DNA from 2 places in the Bradyrhizobium sp. USDA 4011 genome. Region 2 is predicted to be linked to the other one. Evidence: riboswitches for the same ligand, from Rfam matches in the RefSeq annotation. Region 2 holds a riboswitch; the other holds the start of a gene.

Region 1 (6,778 bases), 1.3 Mb from region 2:
TCAGCACCTATTTGGTCACGGGTGGACAGGCAAGTTGTAATGGAGAGGCCATTGAGGGCGATCCATGGGCCGTGCTTCGTACCCTCCTCGCCAGATATCGACAAGCGCATCGACCCGATCTCCCACCGTTTCAGGGCGGCGCCGCCGGCTTCCTTGCTTACGATCTGAACAGGACATTGGAGCGATTGCCGGCGCCCGAAAATCCCGGCCAACGGCTGCCTCAATCCGTCCTGCATTTCTATGACGTGGTGGTCAGCTTCGACCACCGGGACCACAGGTGCTGGATCGTTTCGACGGGATGGGCGGAGCAGGACCCCGCTCGACGCGCCGAGCGTGCACGCCGTCGTGCCGACGAATTTGCAGCGCTGCTCGCGAGGCCAAAGTTGCCGCGGATCGTACTCCCGGGCACGGCGGGCGTCTGGCATTCGAACTTTCACCGCGAAAGCTATATTGCAGCGGTCCAGCGCGTCATCGGCTTGATCCTGGCCGGGGACGTCTTCCAGGCGAACATTGCGCAGCGCTTCAGCGCCAGGGTGTCCCGGCTGTTCGATCCGCTCACCTTCTACGGCCAGCTGCGGTCATTGAACCCGGCGCCGTTTGCGGCCCTCTTGCGCTACGGCGAGCTGACCATTGCATCGAGTTCGCCGGAACGCTTCCTGAAACTTGACGGACGACAGGTCGAAACGCGCCCGATCAAGGGCACAATCGAGCGTTCTGCTGATCCAAAGGAAGACCAGCGCCGCGCCGAAATCCTCCTTGCGTCCGAAAAGGACCGTGCCGAGAACATTATGATCGTCGACTTGTTGCGTAACGATCTGTCACGTGTTTGCACTGCGGATTCGGTCGAGGTTCCGCTACTCTGCGATCTCGAATCCTATGCCTCGGTGCACCACCTCGTCTCGATGGTCAGGGGCGAACTTGCTGCCGACGAAGACGCGGTCAGCCTGATTCGCGCCTGCTTTCCGGGAGGCTCGGTGACCGGTGCTCCAAAGGTGCGATCGATGGAAATCATTGCGGACATCGAGCGAGTGGCGCGAGAGGTCTATTGCGGGGCGATCGGCTTCATCGGTTTCAACGGGCACATGGACACGAACATCGCGATCCGTACTGTGACGATCGACGACGGCCTGGCTATGTTTCATGCAGGCGGCGGGATCACGGCGATGTCAAGGCCGGAAGCCGAATATGAGGAGACGTTCGCCAAGGCACAGCGCATCTTTGACGCTTTTGACGTCGAGCCACCTGGTGCATTGTGATTGTCATCATCGACAACTACGACTCATTCGTCTTCAACATTGCTTGCTATTTCCGCAAGCTTGGTGAAGAGACGGAAGTGGTCCGAAACGACGCCGTGAGCGTCACCGATCTTGTTGGATTCAAGCCGCGTGCAGTTGTCATCTCTCCGGGTCCCTGCAGCCCAATGGAGGCCGGCATATCCACCGCCGTCGTCCGTGAACTTTCAGGTCGCGTCCCTATTCTTGGCATTTGCCTTGGGCACCAGTGTATTGGAAGCATTTTCGGCGGACGTATAGTGCGTGCACGTCACCCCATGCACGGCCGGTCCTCGTACATCACACATGATGGCCGAGGGTTGTTCCGCGAACTCTCGTCCCCACTTTGCGTCGGACGCTACCATTCTCTGGCGGTCGAACTGGATGACTCCAACGCGCAGCATCTCATTGTGACGGCCCGCTCGGATGAAGGTGAGATCATGGCCTTCGCACATCGGCGTCAACCGACCTATGGGGTATAGTTCCATCCGGAGTCGGTACTTACCGAACATGGCCAGGTGCTGTTTATGAATTTCTTGCGGCTCGCAAAGAGTTTCCGAGCGTAAGGATCGGAGACGAAGTTGCGCACCACGCCGGCTCGCCCACAGGAGTGTAACGTGAGATACGCCCACCTCTTATAGGCGCTGTCTCACGAGATCTTTGACGGGAAGGAAGGACAGCGCGGCTTAGCCGTGGCTTTCGCTTGAGGGGACGCCGAACTTGACGCGGAGAGCTGAGCAACAACAGGAAGAGTGCTCGATACGCTTCATACCTAGCCGCAGGTCTGGTGCGCCTTGAACCTGACATGAGTGGGGCGGCTTCGGACGTGCCTACTGACCATAACCAAATTCGTTTTCGTTGAAGAAGCAGCATCTCGAAAACTGGAAGGTGGTCTGAGGAGAATTCAAATTCTAGCATTTCTGAGGATTGCGTTCTCAGGTTCCTCAGAATTCGGCAAAAGGCTTCAATTGGCTCGCTCGACGTTGAAGCCACATCACTTGCGCCATCTAGCTCGGATCGAAAGCCGAAAAAACGGCTTCAGCAAACCAAGAACTGACGTCCATACGGGGGACTCCATCGCCGTTACAGAGTCGCTGACTTTCTACTCAGATGCGGGCAAGCTAGTGCGTCGTGTCGCCGCAGGCAGGATCTGTCGCGTGCGAGTGGCAAGACAAGGTGAGTCCCTCCCTCTGCAGGCGAAGCCTTGCGAAAGAAAGGATCTTGTTTGTTGAAGAGGCAATACGACAGCGCGAAAAAGGGGCTCAGTACGCCCCGTACGTAACTTTCTCTTTTATTGCAATCTCGATTGAATTACTTGAGCCGTTAAGGTGAAGCTCTCCTCGTATCACCTTTATTCGATGAGACGGCGGATAATCCTCTGGCCCGGCCACCGAGATACCCTTTCGATATCCGCCAAGCGATTGGCGGTGCCGTGCGATAGTTTCACTATCGCTGCCCATACGGGCGTTTCCTCCCTAAACTTGGCCGCCGGTCCCCTAGGACCGGCGGCACCTTTCGTCCGAGTGTCAAAATTCTGATAATCGATGATCTGCACCGGGACGACGCGGGGGCAGAAAAGGGCGTGTGCTGGAATGGTTCATGCAATATAGAGGCGTACAATTTAGCATTCGAGAAGCGTTGCCAGGCGAGTGGCGCTTCAGTTTTAAGATTGCTGGCAAGACGATTACAGGCAAGACGCAAACCAGATTGCAGATTCTTGCGATTCGCCGCGTCAAGAAACCGCATAGATCGCGAACTGAGTCGCAGCGCGCTCTCGAGCGAAACTGAGAATTGAGGGTGAGGCCAGCGTCTTTTTTGTACGCACTTGTCTAAAAAACGAGGGTGCCTCAGCAAAACGTCTCGATGTCAGACTTCACAGCGCATTGGTGATCGAACGAGCTTGACATTCGCTATACAAAGAAGGGTGGCCCTGTGCCGGCGCGCTTGTAGCCGGCGCGGCAAACTCGGCTGCAAGTCGAATGTAGGATTATGAGCAGTAGATGTGTTGCTGGGGTCGTAATTATCAGCACGAGCTAAGCAAGACTCCGCGGCTCGATAGACCTGAGGATCGGAAGGTACACCGCAAAGAACAGCGCGTGAGGGAGCAGCACCTATCGCTGGCGATCAGAGATCACAAGCAAGCTGGCGTATCTTGACAAGCGAGCGGGATAGCGCATACCTAACCACCGATTTTCGACACGTCGGATTGCGCTTTCGGCCAAAGGGAAGGAAGAATCGTTACGCTGAACATCTGACGCTGGGAGAGACCGAGTTGTCGGCGCCGAAGGAGCAACCGCCCCAGGAAACTCTCAGGCAAAAGGACCGCGTCAGTCCAAACATCTGAAAAGAGATGCCGCTTGCATCCGCCGACGGGATAACGTTCTCAGGCAAAGAAACAGATGGGGCACTCAACATAGCTGAAAAAGCTGGAGTGCTTTGCGTGACAAGCCGAAATCCGCCCAACTTCCATTCTGAACTGCTAGCTCGTTCTGCTCTTAGGGACGGCGCAACCAAGAAGTTGCCGATAAGCGTCTTCGATCTGTTCAAGATCGGAATTGGCCCGTCTTCTTCACATACCGTCGGCCCGATGAAAGCCGCTGCGACATTCGTTCGTGGTCTGAGGGATGGGCGCGAGGATAGTGTCGTGCGGATCGAAGCCAGGATTTTCGGCTCCCTCGCTTGGACAGGCAAGGGTCATGCGACCGACAAAGCTCTCGTCCTGGGGCTTTCAGGCAAGACCCCCGATCGCATCGATCCCGACGAGGCGAGCCGACTGTTCGAACGAATTACCAACGAGCGCCAGATTGAGCTGCCGAGCGGCCGCAGGATTACCTTCGAGCAGGAGAAAGATATTGTTTTCGATACAAAGCGTCAGTTCAGCCGGCATCCGAACGCCATGGAATTCAAGGCGTTGGATGTAGGTACCAACGTTGTTTCGTCCGAAGTGTGGTTCTCGGTCGGTGGTGGATTCATTGAGCGACTTGGCGCCGAAAGACAGGAAGGCGATCTTGAATATCGTCTCGGCTTCGAATTTGGATCCTCGCGCGACCTTCTGGAGCTATGTCGAGTTCATTCCTGCAACATTGCCGATATTGTCAAGGCAAACGAGATTGCCCGCCGCGGCGAGGGAGAGACAATTCGAGAGCTCGACCGCATCATCGCTGTCATGATGAAGTGCATCGATCGTGGCCTAGCGCAGGACGGAGAACTCCCGGGCGGGCTGCGCGTGCGAAGAAGGGCCGGTGCTCTTTTCGAACGGCTGCAGAAGGTTGCTCTCAGCAATTCGCGGTCAACCAGCCGCCCCTTCGACCACATATCGGCTTTCGCCATCGCGGTGAACGAAGAGAATGCTGCCGGAGGGCGAGTCGTTACCGCTCCGACAAACGGGGCTGCCGGCGTCGTCCCAGCTGTCCTTCGCTACTACCGTGACCTCTGCGAGGATGCGAATCATGAAGGGCTGCGTACCTTCCTGCTTGCGGCAAGTGCTATCGGAAGCATCATAAAACGGAACGCCTCCATTTCGGGCGCCGAGGTTGGATGTCAAGGTGAAGTGGGATCGGCCGCTGGGATGGCAAGTGCCGGCCTCACGGCGGCCCTTGGCGGCACCAATGAGCAGATCGAGAACGCCGCCGAGATTGCCATAGAGCATCACTTGGGGATGACTTGTGATCCGGTCGGCGGCTTGGTTCAGATCCCATGCATCGAGCGCAACGCCTTTGGCGCCGTAAAGGCGGTCAATGCTGCGTACTTGGCCCTCGCCGGTGATGGCGAGCATCGGGTTTCGCTTGACCAGGTCATCGAAACGATGCGGCAAACGGGCGCCGATATGAATGACAAGTACCGGGAGACCTCGCGCGGAGGACTCGCCGTTAACGTTCCGGAATGTTGAAGGGAATCTCTCGTGAATGTTCAAGAGCCATCGACGCGAGTGTCGCCTGATCCGGCCGTTTTCCAGGCAATTGAGCGTGAACTCGCACGTCAGCAAAACCAGATCGAGTTGATCGCGTCGGAGAATATCGTTTCCGAAGCCGTATTGGCTGCTCAAGGATCGGTTCTCACAAATAAGTACGCTGAGGGTTACCCAGGGCGGCGATACTATGGTGGGTGCGAGTTCGTGGACGAAGTCGAGACGCTGGCAATTTACCGGGCGAAAAATTTATTCGGCTGTCAATTCGCCAATGTGCAAGCGCACTCGGGAGCTCAGGCCAATTTGGCCGCATTTCTGGCGCTTCTCAATACAGGCGATACCTTCATGGGCATGTCGCTTGCCCATGGCGGACACCTCACGCACGGCTCTCCGGTAACCATCTCCGGTAAATGGTTCTCGCCGGTTGAATACTGCGTGAGGGCGGATAACCATCGTATCGACATGGACAACGTGCGCATGCTTGCGCTTAGACACCGGCCAAAACTCATCTTGGCCGGCGGTTCAGCGTACCCTCGCGAGATCGATTTTGCGGCATTCCGTCAAATAGCCGATGAAGTCGGTGCGAAATTGATGGTTGATATGGCGCACGTAGCGGGCTTGGTCGCTGGCGGGGTCTATCCATCCCCAGTGCCGCATGCCCACGTCGTGACGTCCACCACGCACAAGACGCTGCGCGGACCGAGGGGCGGCCTTATTCTGACGAACGATCCAGACTTGGCGAAGAAGATCAACTCCGCAGTATTTCCGGGCGTCCAGGGTGGGCCGTTGATGCATGTCATCGCAGCCAAGGCTGTCGCTTTCGGGGAGGCGCTCGAGCCCTCGTTCAAAACATATGCGCGGCAAGTGTTGAGCAATGCGCGCGCGATGGCCGCCGTATTGGCAGAGGGCGGTCTATCCATCGTCTCGGGCGGAACGGACAGTCACCTGATCCTTGTCGATCTTAGACCCCTTGAGCTGACCGGGAAGGCCGCCGAAATCGCGCTCGAGCAAGTAGGACTTACCTGCAACAAGAACGCCATTCCCTTTGATCCCGAGAAGCCAGCCCTTACGTCTGGCGTTCGGCTCGGCTCTTCGGCCGGAACCTCGCGCGGCTTCGGAGAACGCGAGTTTCGAACAATCGGCTCGCTCATTCTGCAGAGATTGACGGAGCTTGCGAAGGACGATCCTGACAAGGCGCGGCTACAGCAAATTGCCAAGGACGTACGCAGGCTGTGCGAGGCCCATCCAATCTATTCTTCGATGCGGACCTAGCGAATCAGGAGAACGACAATGGTCTACGAACAAATCTTGAACGACATGCGCAAGGAAGCAACGGATCTCTACAAGGCTGTGCCGGAGGTCATGCGTTCGTTTCAGGGGCTGATGAGTGCCGTGAGCAAAGAGGGGGTGCTCTCGGTAAAGACCAAGGAGCTTATGGCTCTGGCGATCGCCATCAGTTCGAGTGTGAAGGCTGTCTGGTGTTTCACGTCCAGAACGCGATCAAGCACGGTGCAAGCCGCGAGGAAGTGACGGAGACGATTGCCGTCTCGATCGAAATGGGAGGTGGTCCTTCAACAGTCTATGGCGCAAAGGCGCTTGC
Region 2 (6,778 bases):
CGAGAAGGCGTATTCCAGCCGCGCCTGACGCGGCGTCATGTCGCGCAGCGAGCGGCCGACCACGCTCCAGAGCCGCGCGGCATATTCCAGCGCGAAGGCGGTCACCGCGGTGATCTCGATCGCCGTGAACAGCCACCAGAACTGGGCATCGATCTCCGGCACCGACGCCAGGATCGCCGCCAGCACATCGACGGTGATGATCGCGACGACGAGCCGGACAAATCGCGCTCCGACCGAATATGGCAGGTGGTCCTGCTCGAGCAGCTCGTAGAGACGCCCCCGCAGTCCGGGATCGCTGATCGTGGGCTTTCCCGGAGCCGTCGCCACGATCAGCCTCTCCGTCAGGCGCCAGCCGATGCCTGTTGAGTCATGGCTTGCTCGATCGCCGACAGCGCGGCGTCGGCCTTGGCACCGTCGGGCCCGCCGGCCTGCGCCATATCGGGCCGGCCACCGCCACCCTTGCCGCCGAGCACCTCCGAGCCCTTGCGCACCAGCTCGACCGCGTTGAAGCGCGAGGTCAGGTCGGCGGTGACGCCGACCACGATGCCGGCCTTGCCGTCCTCGGTGACCCCGACGATCGCGACCACGCCGGAGCCGATCTGCTTCTTGCCGTCGTCGACGAGGCTCTTCAGGTCCTTGGTCTCGACGCCTTCGACCGCGCGCGCGAGCAGCTTGACGTTGCCGACCTCGCGAACGCCGGAGGCCGCACCATTCGACGACGCTCCGCCGCCCATCGCGAGCTTCTTGCGGGCATCCGACAGGTCGCGCTCGAGCTTCTTGCGCTCTTCCATCAGGGCTGCGATGCGCGACGGCACATCCTCGATCGTGGTGCGCAGCTCGGCCGCCGCGGTCTTCGCCAGCGTCATGGTGTCGTTGGCGTGCCTGCGCGCATGATGTCCGGTCAGCGCCTCGATGCGGCGGACGCCGGACGCGACCGCGCTCTCGCTGGTCACCGAAATCAGGCCGATGTCGCCGGTGCGACGAACATGGGTGCCGCCGCAGAGCTCGACCGACCAGCCGAGCGCGTTCTGGCCGTGCTCGCGGGCGCTCTTGCCCATCGAGACGACGCGAACCTCGTCGCCATACTTCTCGCCGAACAGCGCGCGCGCACCGGCCTCGCGGGCGTCGTCGACACCCATGACGCGGGTCGTCACCTCGTCATTCTCGAGCACGACATCGTTGGCGATGTCCTCGACCCGGGCGAGCTCTTCCGGCGTAATCGGCTTCGGGTGCACGAAATCGAAGCGCAGGCGATCGGGCGCGACCAGCGAGCCGCGTTGCGCGATGTGATCGCCGAGCACCTGGCGCAGCGCCTCGTGCAGCAGATGTGTCGCCGAGTGGTTGGCGCGGATCGACGAGCGCCTGGCGTGGTCGACCTCGAGCTGCAGGGCGGTGCCGACGTTCAGGGTGCCCTGCTCCACCGTGCCGACATGCACGAACAGGTCGCCGGCCTTCTTTTGCATGTCGGTGACGCGGAACTTGACGCCCTCGCCGGTGAGGATGCCGACATCGCCGACCTGACCACCGGACTCGGCATAGAATGGCGTCTGGTTCAGCACGATCGCGCCGGTCTCGCCGGCTTTGAGGCCGTCGACCTCGGCGCCGTCCTTGACCAATGCCGTCACCACGCCTTCCGCGCTCTCGGTCTCATAGCCGAGGAATTCGGTCGCACCGAGCTTCTCACGGAGCGGGAACCAGATGGTCTCGGTCGCCGCCTCGCCGGAGCCTGCCCAGGAGGCGCGCGCCTTCTCGCGCTGGCGGTTCATCGCGTCGGTGAACGATGCCTGGTCGACGCTGATGCCGCGCGACTTCAGCGCATCCTGCGTCAGGTCCAGCGGGAATCCGTAGGTGTCGTACAGCGTGAACGCGGTGTCGCCGTCGAACATGTCGCCCTTCTTGAGGCCGGCGCTCTTCTCGTCGAGGATCGAAAGGCCGCGCACCAGCGTCTTGCGGAAGCGCGTCTCTTCCAGCTGCAACGTCTCCTCGATCAGCTTCTCCGCGCGCACCAGGTCCGGATAGGCCTGGCCCATCTCGCGGACCAGCGCCCAGACCAGCCGATGCATCAGCGGCTCGCTCGCACCCAGAAGCTGCGCGTGGCGCATCGCGCGGCGCATGATCCGGCGCAGCACATAGCCGCGGCCCTCATTCGACGGCAGCACGCCGTCGGCAATCAGGAACGCCGAGGAGCGCAGATGGTCAGCGATCACCCGGTACGACGCCACGTTCTGCGGGTTCGGCCCATGGCCGAGGGCCGAGGCGGCCGCATCGATCAGGTGGCGGAACAGATCGGTCTCGAATACGCTCTCGACGCCCTGCAGGATGCAGGCCATGCGCTCAAGCCCCATGCCGGTGTCGATCGAGGGACGCGGCAGCGCCACGCGCTCCTCCTTCGTCACCTGCTCGTACTGCATGAACACCAGGTTCCAGAATTCGAGGAAGCGATCGCCGTCCTCTTCCGGGCTGCCCGGAGGTCCGCCCCAGATGTGCTCGCCGCGATCGATGAAGATCTCGGAGCACGGACCGCACGGTCCGGTATCGCCCATCGCCCAGAAATTGTCCGAGGTCGGGATGCGGATGATGCGATCGTCCGAGAAGCCCGCGATCTTCTTCCAGTAGCCCGCTGCCTCGTCGTCGGTGTGGTAGACGGTGACGAGCAGCTTGTCCTTCTTCAGCCCGAAATCCTTGGTGATCAGATTCCAGGCGAGCTCGATCGCGCGCTCCTTGAAGTAGTCGCCGAACGAGAAGTTGCCGAGCATCTCGAAGAAAGTGAGATGGCGCGCGGTGTAGCCGACGTTGTCGAGGTCGTTGTGCTTGCCGCCGGCGCGGACGCACTTCTGCGACGTCGTGGCGCGCTGATAGCCGCGCTTCTCGACGCCGGTGAAGACGTTCTTGAACTGCACCATGCCGGCGTTGGTGAACATCAGGGTCGGGTCGTTGCGCGGAACCAGTGGCGACGACGCCACGATCTCGTGGCCGTTCTCCTTGAAGAAGTTCAGAAATGTCGACCTGATGTCGTTGACGCTGCTCATGTTCATCCAATCGGAAAAAGGGGCCGGCCAGCCGCAAAAAGGCGTCATTTTCCGGCCGAACGCTTTTAGACATTGCCAGCTGCGGTGTCCAGAAACTGTGCAGGCGGATCATGGGCTTGCCGCGGCAGCACAAAGCCCATTGGATAGCAGCGAGAGCTGCGTTGACAGTCCTGGTGACGCCGTGTTTTCTACCTACCTGTTACTAGTCACGTCGGGAGAGACCGGCCTTACCGCCGGCGCCGAAGGAGCAACCGCCCCGGAAACTCTCAGGCAAAAGGACCGCGTGACGTCTAACATCTGGAAAGAGGCGCTGGGGTTCTCCCCGATGCGTCCGCCGACGGGATAATACTCTCAGGCACAGCGACAGATGGGGCTTTCTGCAGGTTTCTCAAGGGGAAATAGGTCCCCGCGGGAACCGCGAGGGCCCTGTGATGCTTGCGTGCGAAACCTCCCCGCTGAAACAGACCCCGCTGCACGCGCTGCATCTGGCGCGCGGCGCCAAGATGGTGCCGTTCGCCGGCTATGACATGCCGGTGCAATACACGACCGGCGTGCTGAAGGAGCACCTGCACACCCGCAAGGAAGCGGGCCTGTTCGACGTGTCGCACATGGGCCAGCTCGCGCTGCGGCCGAAATCGGGCAATGTCGAGGACGCGGCCCGCGCGCTCGAGAGACTAGTGCCGCAAGACATTGTGGGACTTGCCCCAGGGCGGCAACGCTACGCCCAGTTCACCAATGCCGATGGTGGGATCCTGGACGATCTGATGGTCGCCAATTTCTTCGGCGATCACCTGTTCCTGGTCGTAAACGCCGCCTGCAAGGAAGAGGACGAGGCGCACCTGCGCGCACACCTCTCCGATGACTGCATCATCGATTCGCTAACCGATCGCGCGCTGATCGCGCTTCAGGGTCCGAAGGCAGAAGCCGTGCTGGCCAAATTCTGCGCAGCGGCGCCGTCCATGAAGTTCATGGATGCGGGTCCACACTTGGTCGACCGTTACAACTGGATGGTTGACCATCGCGTCTGGTTTGTCTCGCGCTCCGGCTATACAGGTGAGGACGGGTTCGAGATTTCTGTCCCCGCGGCCGATGCCGAAGGCCTTGCCAAAGCGCTGCTCGACAATCCCGACGTGCTGCCGATCGGGCTCGGCGCGCGCGACAGTCTGCGGCTCGAGGCCGGGCTCTGTCTCTACGGTCACGATATCGACACCACGACGACGCCGGTCGAGGGTGCGCTGGAATGGTCGGTGCAGAAAGTCCGCCGCAGCGGCGGCGCCCGCGCCGGCGGTTTCCCCGGTGCCGACAAGATTCTCGCGCAATTCGCCCAAGGCGCTGCTCGCCGCCGCGTCGGTCTCAAGCCCGACGGCCGCGCCCCGGTGCGCGAAGGCGCCTTGCTGTTTGCCGACGCCACCTCGGCCGAGCCGATCGGCAAGGTGACGTCGGGCGGCTTCGGCCCGAGCCTCAATGCGCCGGTCGCGATGGGCTATCTGCCGACATCCCTTTCCGCGCTCGGCACCACGGTTTTCGCCGAAGTGCGCGGCCAACGGCTCCCGCTCAAGGTCGCCGCCACGCCCTTCGTCCCCAATACCTACAAACGCTAAACGCCAAAGGATCGATCCCCATGACGACGCTGTACACGTCCGACCACGAATGGCTCCGCATCGAGGGCGACGTCGCCACGATCGGGATCACCGACTACGCGCAGTCGCAGCTCGGCGACGTCGTGTTCGTCGAACTGCCCAAGGTCGGCCGCAGCCTGAAGAAAGCCGAGGCCGCCGCGGTCGTCGAATCCGTCAAGGCCGCCTCCGACGTCTACGCGCCGATCACCGGCGAAGTGATCGAGGTCAACGAGGCGCTCGCGGCCGAGCCCGCGCTGGTCAATTCGGATGCCGGCGGCAAGGCCTGGTTCTTCAAGCTCAAGATTGCCGACAAGGGCGAACTCGGCGGCCTGATGGACGAGGCCGCCTACGCCGCGCACACCGCCTAACGGATCATCCGAGGATCAGCCCATGAACGCGCCCTTCAAGCCGATCAACGAAGCCGCCACCGATTTCGTCCGCCGCCACATCGGGCCATCCCCGCGCGACATCAACGCGATGCTGGAAACGGTCGGCGCCGCGAGCCTGCAGGCGCTGATGAACGAGACGTTGCCGGCGTCGATCCTTCAGAAGGCGCCGCTCGATCTCGGCCGGGCGCTGAGCGAAACCGAAGCGCTCGCGCATATGAGCGAGCTCGCCGCGCAGAACCAGACCTTCACCTCGCTGATTGGCCAGGGCTATTCCGGCACCATCCTGCCCGCGGTGATCCAGCGCAACATCCTGGAGAACCCGGCCTGGTACACCGCCTATACGCCGTACCAGCCGGAGATCAGCCAGGGGCGGCTCGAAGCCTTGTTCAATTTCCAGACCATGATCTGCGACCTCACCGGGCTCGACGTCGCCAACGCCTCGTTGCTCGACGAGGCGACCGCCGCCGCCGAAGCAATGGCGCTCGCCGAGCGCCACTCGCAGGTGAAGGCAAAGGTGTTCTTCGTCGACAAGGAAGTTCATCCGCAGACGCTGGCGGTGATGCGCACGCGCGCCGCCCCATTGGGCTGGGCGCTTGTGGTCGGCGATCCCCTGACCGAGCTCGACAAGGCCGACGTGCTCGGCGCGCTGCTGCAATATCCGGGCACGACAGGCGCGGTGCGCGACCTCCGGCCCGCGATCGCATCGCTGCACGCCAAGGGTGCGCTTGCGATCGTGGCCGCGGACCTGCTGTCGCTGGCTTTGCTGACCTCGCCCGGCGAGCTCGGCGCCGACATCGCCATCGGTTCGGCGCAGCGGTTCGGCGTGCCGATGGGTTATGGCGGACCGCACGCCGCCTACATGGCCGTGCGCGACACGCTGAAGCGCTCGCTGCCCGGCCGCATCGTTGGCCTCTCGGTGGATTCGCGCGGTGCACCGGCCTATCGGCTGGCGCTGCAGACCCGCGAGCAGCATATCCGCCGAGAGAAGGCGACCTCCAACATCTGTACTGCGCAGGTGCTGCTCGCCGTGATCGCTTCGATGTATGCGGTGTATCACGGCCCGGAAGGCCTGACGCACATCGCGCGCAGCGTGCATCGCCGCGCCACCGTGCTCGCCGCCGGCCTGCGCAAGCTCGGCTTTGCGCCGACCAGCGAGGCATTCTTCGACACCGTGACGGTCGAGGCCGGAAGCAAGCAGATCGAGATCGTCTCCCGCGCGCAGGCGGAGCGGATCAATCTGCGCATCGGCGCAACCACGCTCGGTATCGCGCTCGACGAGACCACGACGCCGGAGACCGTCGAAGCGGTGTGGCGCGTGTTCGGCGGCAAGCTCAGCTTCGCCGAGATCGAGGCGGCCGCACGCGAGGCGCTGCCGAAGGAGCTGCGCCGCACCAGCGCATTTCTCACCCACCCGGTATTCAACACCCACCGTTCGGAGACCGAGCTGCTGCGCTACATGCGCAAGCTCAGCGATCGCGACCTCGCGCTCGACCGCGCGATGATCCCGCTCGGCTCCTGCACAATGAAGCTCAACGCCACCACCGAGATGATCCCGCTGACCTGGCCGGCGTTCGGCAACCTGCATCCGTTCGCGCCTGCGGATCAGGCCAAGGGTTATCACGCGCTGTTCAAGCGGCTGGAGCAGTGGCTGTGCGACATCACCGGCTATGACGCGATCTCGCTGCAGCCGAATTCCGGCGCGCAGGGCGAATATGCCGGGTTGCTGGCCATCCGTGGCTAT

The links. Region 2 has a riboswitch for glycine ahead of gcvT (glycine cleavage system aminomethyltransferase GcvT). Riboswitches for the same ligand answer to the same signal wherever they lie in the genome.
Region 1: it holds a riboswitch for glycine, as region 2 does, so the genes downstream of both, ACVW1C_RS28735 (L-serine ammonia-lyase) here and gcvT (glycine cleavage system aminomethyltransferase GcvT) in region 2, are expected to answer to the same signal.

What each region holds. Positions count from the first base shown of each region.
Region 1 covers NZ_JBSSGG010000001.1:6,089,641-6,096,418, reverse strand. The annotation lists partial or broken gene pabB (aminodeoxychorismate synthase component I) at 1-1,256, shown strand, start outside; partial or broken gene ACVW1C_RS28740 (anthranilate synthase component II) at 1,253-1,837, shown strand; glycine riboswitch at 3,519-3,606, shown strand; glycine riboswitch at 3,609-3,673, shown strand; gene ACVW1C_RS28735 (L-serine ammonia-lyase) at 3,790-5,160, shown strand; gene glyA (serine hydroxymethyltransferase) at 5,173-6,450, shown strand; gene ACVW1C_RS28725 (carboxymuconolactone decarboxylase family protein) at 6,469-6,708, shown strand; gene ACVW1C_RS28720 (carboxymuconolactone decarboxylase family protein) at 6,657-6,778, shown strand, end outside.
Region 2 covers NZ_JBSSGG010000001.1:7,377,140-7,383,917, reverse strand. The annotation lists gene ACVW1C_RS34795 (cyclic nucleotide-gated ion channel) at 1-330, opposite strand, end outside; gene alaS (alanine--tRNA ligase) at 342-3,029, opposite strand; glycine riboswitch at 3,232-3,320, shown strand; gene gcvT (glycine cleavage system aminomethyltransferase GcvT) at 3,461-4,630, shown strand; gene gcvH (glycine cleavage system protein GcvH) at 4,651-5,016, shown strand; gene gcvP (aminomethyl-transferring glycine dehydrogenase) at 5,039-6,778, shown strand, end outside.